2 linked regions of the Constrictibacter sp. MBR-5 genome follow. The protein of the gene in region 2 interacts with the protein of the main gene of each other region in a pairwise test. Links are inferred from orthologs where the notes say so. Each region holds a gene or a part of one and is shown on either strand. Other genes may lie near its edges.

The links. The genes of interacting proteins can lie anywhere in the genome.
Region 1: the proteins of ABIE65_RS11845 (region 2) and ABIE65_RS00925 interact in binary tests that used the Escherichia coli proteins (3 or more experiments, as listed by UniProt). The link is inferred for Constrictibacter sp. MBR-5 from one-to-one orthologs.

Annotation. Positions count from the first base shown.
Region 1 is NZ_JBEPTK010000001.1:189,892-192,886, reverse strand. Bases 42-2,964 are described here. They hold ABIE65_RS00925 (lipid kinase), read right to left. Parts: upstream 1,989-2,964; coding sequence 1,095-1,988; downstream 42-1,094. Other genes in these bases: ABIE65_RS00920 (D-2-hydroxyacid dehydrogenase family protein), read right to left, coding at 2,080-2,964; ABIE65_RS00930 (DUF2207 domain-containing protein), read left to right, coding at 42-1,079. Also shown: more of ABIE65_RS00930, read left to right, coding at 1-41; more of ABIE65_RS00920, read right to left, coding at 2,965-2,995. UniProt on the Escherichia coli protein: In vitro phosphorylates phosphatidylglycerol but not diacylglycerol; the in vivo substrate is unknown.
Region 2 is NZ_JBEPTK010000004.1:373,908-376,830, reverse strand. The notes cover bases 48-2,898. They hold ABIE65_RS11845 (citrate synthase), read right to left. Parts: upstream 2,200-2,898; coding sequence 895-2,199; downstream 48-894. Other genes in these bases: gltX (glutamate--tRNA ligase), read right to left, coding at 2,276-2,898; gloA (lactoylglutathione lyase), read left to right, coding at 381-824; lpxB (lipid-A-disaccharide synthase), read left to right, coding at 48-367. Outside these bases: more of lpxB, read left to right, coding at 1-47; more of gltX, read right to left, coding at 2,899-2,923.

The DNA.
Region 1 (2,995 bases), on a different replicon or contig from region 2:
TCATCCCGGTCTACGCGCCGACACTGCCCCCGGCCGCGATGCGCTACATCCGGCGGATGGGCTATGATGATCGCTGCCTCGCGGCCGCCCTGGTCAGCCTCGCGGTCAAGGGATATCTCGTCATCCGCGACGGCGACGGCACACCCACGGTGGAGCGGCGGGACACGAGCAGCCAGCCGGCCTCGCCGGGAGAGGATGCATTGCGTCGGACGCTCTTTGCGACCGGCAGTCGCGTCGCCCTCGACAGGGAGTCGCGCAAGACACTGATCGCGGCTCGGCGGGCGCTGAAGGGTCACTTCGACAAGACGTTCGACACGACCTTCTTCCGCCACAACCGCCCGTACTTCATGGTCGGTGCGGGTCTTACGGTCCTCGGCTGGCTGGCCGTCGCGGCATCGGCACCGACCCTCTTCGAGACGTTGTTCCTGTCGGTCTGGCTGGCCGGCTGGTCGGTCGGCACCGGGTGGCTGCTGGTCTTCTTAGTCCGCCAGTGGCGGCTGGCGCTCGGTGGAGCGGGGTTCGGACACGTGTTCGGCGCGCTGTTCGGCACGGCTTTCGCCATGCCATTCGTCGGCGGCTGGCTCTTTGGAGTCTTCGCCCTGAGCCAAGCCGTCGGCCCGGCTGCCGCCGTCTTTCTGGTCGCCGCGCTCGGGCTCAACATCCTGTTCTTTCGTCTGCTCAGGGCGCCGACGGCGATCGGCAGGGACGCGCTCGACGAGATCGAAGGCATGCTGCTCTACCTCTCCGTGGCCGAGGCCGAGCGCCTGCGATTCCACCACGGCAGTCCGATCACGCCGGAGCTGTTCGAACGCTTCCTCCCCTACGCCATAGCGCTCGACGTCGAGACGCAGTGGGCGGAGCAGTTCGCCGAGGCGCTGCGACAGGCGCAGCGCACCGGGCAGGAGACGTACCGGCCCATCTGGTATGGCGGCCGGAGCTTCGATGCCGCGGGCATCTCGGCGATCGGCGGCTCGATCTCCTCGGCTGTCGGCAGTGCGACAACCCAGTCCAGCTCCGGTTCCGGCGGCGGCGGCTCCAGCGGCGGTGGGGGCGGTGGCGGTGGCGGCGGGGGCTGGTGAACAGCCCGTGTCGTATCAGCCCGCCTCGGAGCGATCCTCTGGCGGTCGCGGCACGAACACTTCCAGCGCGTGACGCACGACTCGGAAGGTCGCCGGCGTCACGGTGGTCAACTCGCCGTCGGTGTTGACCCGCATCGGGCGGCTCGTCTCTACCTTAATCTCGGGGGCACGAAGGCAGTGGACGGCCTCGTTCGCTCGGTGCCGGCCGGCCCGGAAGGCCGGGAGGAGTGCGGCCATCCGCGCCAGCGGTCGCGGCTCCATGCAGTAGAGGTCGAGCAGGCCGTCGTCGATCGCGGCGTCTTCGGAGACGGACATGCCGCCGCCATAGTAGCGGCCGTTACCGACGGCGAGCTGGATCGAGCGCAGGACCTGCTGGCTGCCGTCCGCGGTGATCCGGGCGCGGAAGCTGCGCATCGCGCGCCATGCATCGGCGGCGGCGAAGGGATAGCTGAAGACGCCCCAGCGCTTCTTGAACTGCTTGGTCATCCGGGTCGCGACCTCGACGCTCAGGCCGATGCTCGCGACGTTGAAGAAGAGCTTGCCGTTGACCTCGCCGAGATCGATCCGGCGGGTCTCGCCGGCCGCGATGATCGCGCAGGCGGTGGCCGGATCCGCCGGTATCCCCAGCGTGCGGGCCAGATCGTTGGCCGTGCCGAGCGGCAGGATGCCGACCGGCAGGCCCGTTGCGACGGCCGCTTCGGCGAAATGGTTCAGCGTGCCGTCGCCGCCGCCGAGGATCAGCATGTCGGCGTTGGCGGCGGCCATCGCGATGCTGTCGTCGGTCGCCTCGCCCTTCGGCGGCACGGCCTCGATGCCGACCTCGTCGAGAGCCGCGACGACGGCCTCATACGCTTCGGCGCCTGAGCGCGCATTGCGATTGACGATCAGGACGGCGCGCCGATCCGGCACTTGGGTTCTCGCTATAGGGGGAGGGAACGACGCACGCGGCCTGGCACCAACGCGGCGCCAGACCGCAGGTTCCGGGGCGCTCTTGACGGTATCAGGCCGTGATGACTCTGACCGGCTCACCCTTCGCCCAAGCGGCGATGCATTCGACGGTGTCCCTGTAGAAGAAGCGGTAGGTGTCGTCGGTGACGTAGCCGAGATGCGGTGTCAGCACGACATTATCGAGGCTGCGCAGCGGGTGATCCGCGGGCAGCGGCTCCACGTCGTAGACGTCGAGGCCGGCGCCAGCGATCCGCCGCTCGCGCAGCGCGGCGAGCAGCGCCTCCTGCTGCACGATGGGGCCGCGCGAGGTGTTGACCAGGAAGGCGGTGGGCTTCATCCGGGCGAGGTCGTCGGCGCCGACGAGGCCGCGCGACCGGTCGCCCAGGACCAGGTGGATGCTGAGGAAGTCGGACTGTGCGAACAGCGCGTCGCGCTCAACCCGCTTCACGCCATGCTCCGCCGCCTTCTCATCGGTGAGGTTCTGGCTCCAGCCGATCGCTTCCATGCCGAAGGCCTTGCCGAGCTTAGCCACATAGCCGCCGAGGCGCCCGACGCCGAGCAGGCCGAGGGTCGCGCCGTGCAGGCTGCGCCCGATCGTCGTCTGCCAGCGGCCTTCCTGCATGGCGCGGTGCTCGAACGGGATGTTGCGCGCGAGCGACAGGATCAGTCCCATCGCGAGTTCCGGCGTCGGCGGCGTGGTGCCGCGGGTGCCGCAGACCGTGACGCCTTGGGCGGTCGCCGCAGCGACGTCGACCGAGAGGTTGCGGCCGCCGGTGGTGACCAGGAGCTTCAGCTTCGGCAATGCCGCGAAGACGGCGCGCGGGAACGGCGTGCGCTCGCGCATGATGCAGACCACCTCGAAGTCGGCGAGACGGCGCACCAGGGCCTCGGGCTCTGAGACATGGTCGTCGAAGACGGTGACGTCGTAGCCTGCGGGGATGGCGGACCAGTCCGCCATCTTCAGGGCG
Region 2 (2,923 bases):
GACGGCGACGCTGGAACTGGCGGCGGCGGGCGTGCCGATGGTGGTCGGCTATCGTGCGGCACCGCTGACGGTCTGGGCGGCGCGGCGGCTGCTGCGGCTGAGGCACATCGCTCTGCCGAACATCCTGACGGAAGAAGTCGTCGTGCCGGAACTGATTCAGGGCGACTGTACCGCGGGGGGATTGGCCACGGCGGTGGCGCCGCTCCTCGCCGGTGGGGAGGCCGCTGCAGCACAGAGGCGAGGGCTGGCGGAGGCTGTCGGGCGCCTCGGTCCCGCCGGGTCGCGGCCCAGCCGCCGGGCAGCCGCGGTCATCCTGTCCCTTGCGAGGCCGGCATCACCGCCGCAGATTGATCGGGGAGCCACATGAGGAGGAGGCATACATGAACGACGACAGCCCAGCAGGAGCCTCGACGGCCGCCGTCCCGGGCGCGGACAAGTTCCGCTACCTGCATACGATGCTGCGGGTGTTCGACCTGGACAAGTCGATCGATTTCTACACCCGGCTGCTCGGGATGAAGCTGCTGCGCCGGAAGGATTTCCCGACCGGCGAGTTCACCCTCGCGTTCGTCGGTTATGGCGACGAGGCGGACAATACGGTGATCGAACTGACCCACAATTGGGGCCAGAAGACGCCCTACGACAAGGGCGACGCTTTCGGCCATCTGGCGCTCTCCACCCCGGACATCTATGCAACGTGCGCGGTCCTGGAGAAGGAGGGCGTGAAGATTCCGCGTCCGCCGGGGCCGATGAAGCACGGCACGACCGTGATCGCGTTTATCGAGGATCCGGACGGCTACAAGATCGAGTTGATCGAGCGGAAATAGCCGCCGCCCGAAACGAAACGGGGCGCGGACAATTGTCCGCGCCCCGTGCCGCAACAAGTTTCGTCGAAGCTCAGCGCTTGTCGACCGGAATGTAATCGCGCGACGTCGGGCCGGTATAGAGCTGGCGCGGGCGGTTGATCTTCTGGGACGGATCCTCGATCAGCTCGTTCCACTGCGCGATCCAGCCGACCGTGCGGCCGACGGCGAACAGTGCGGTGAACATGCTGGTCGGGAAGCCCATCGCCTTCAGCATGATGCCCGAATAGAAGTCGACGTTCGGGTACAGGCGGCGCTTGACGAAATACTCGTCCTCGAGCGCGATCTTCTCCAGCTCGATCGCCACCTCGAGCAGCGGATCGTTCACGCCGAGTTCGTTCAGGACCTGGTGGGCCGCCTTGCGGATGACGTTGGCCCGCGGATCGTGGTTCTTGTAGACGCGGTGGCCGAAGCCGAACAGGCGGAACGGATCGTCCGGATCCTTCGCCTTCTTCACCCAGTCGCCGACCTTGTTCTTGTCGCCGATCTGGTTGAGCATCTTCAGCACTTCCTCGTTGGCCCCGCCGTGCGAGGGACCCCAGAGGGCGGCGCAGCCGGCCGCGATGCAGGCGAACGGATTGGCGCCGGTCGAACCGGCGAGACGCACCGTCGAGGCCGAGGCGTTCTGTTCGTGGTCGGCGTGCAGGATGAAGATCAGGTCGAGCGCCTTGGCGACGATCGGGTTGACCTCATACTCCTCGGCCGGAACCGCGAAGCACATCCGCAGGAAGTTCGCCGCATAGTCGAGCGTGTTGCTCGGGTACACGAACGGCTGGCCGACCGAGTATTTGTAGGCCATGGCCGCGATTGTCGGCATCTTGGCGATCAGGCGATACGAGGCGACCTTGCGGTGCCAGGGATCGTTAATGTCCGTGCTGTCGTGATAGAAGGCCGAAAGCGCCCCGACCACGCCGCAGACCACCGCCATCGGGTGCGCGTCGCGGCGGAAGCCACGGAAGAAGTTGCTGATCTGGTCGTGCACCATCGTGTGGTGCGTGATGTCCCAGACGAACTGGTCCTTCTGCTTCTTGTCCGGCAGCTCGCCGAACAGCAGCAGATGGCAGACTTCCATGAAGTCGCTCTTCTCTGCGAGCTGCTCGATCGGATAGCCGCGGTACAGAAGAATGCCTTCGTCGCCGTCGATATAGGTGATCGCCGACTGGCAGCTGCCCGTGGCGGTATAGCCCGGGTCGAAGGTGAAGTAACCGAGATCCTTGTACAGATTTCGGATGTCGATGACTTTCGCCCCCGCCGTACCACTAAGCAACGGGAACGTCGTCTGTTTCCCCGTCGTATTGTCGACGACGGTAACGTTCTCGTTCGACTTCGGCTCCGTCATACGTCCATCCCTTCGCTGGAAGGGGCCGTGTAAGGCCCTACTCTGGGGGTGAGAATAGACCTCACACCGGCGTTTATCAATTCGCGCCCTGGCCGGCCGCTTCGTTTCCGCTCGCGTCGGCAAGGCGGCCCAGCGCCTCGTCGCGCCCGAGGATCTCCATCACCTCGAAGATCGGCGGCGAGGTGCCCGCGCCGGTCAGCGCAGCGCGCAGCGGCTGCGCCACCTTGCCGAGCTTCATGTCCCTGGCCTCAGCGAACGCGCGGATCCGTTCCTCGAGCGCGACGGCCGTCCATTCGTTCGATGCCGCGAGGTCGGCGGCCGCGGCGGCGACCGTTTCCCGACCGGCCGTGTCGAGCAGCTTCAATGCGCCGGCATCCATCGGAAGCGGGCGGCGACGGATGTAGAAGGCGGCATTGTCGGCCAACTCGTTGAGCGTCTTGGCGCGCGCTTTCAGGCCGGGCATCGCCGCGGTGAGGCGGGCCCCGTCGGCGTCGTCGAGCTCGCGTCCGACGATGGCGGCGACGCGCGGCCCGATCAGACCGGCGAGGCGGGCGTCGTCGGCCTCCCGGATGTAGTGCCCGTTCAGCGACGTCAGCTTCGCCATGTCGAACCGCGACGGCGACCGGCCGGCACCGTCGAGGTCGAACCAAGCGATCGCCTGCTCGGTCGAGATGATCTCGTCGTCGCCGTGGCCCCAACCGAGGCGCAGCAGGTAGTTGCGCAT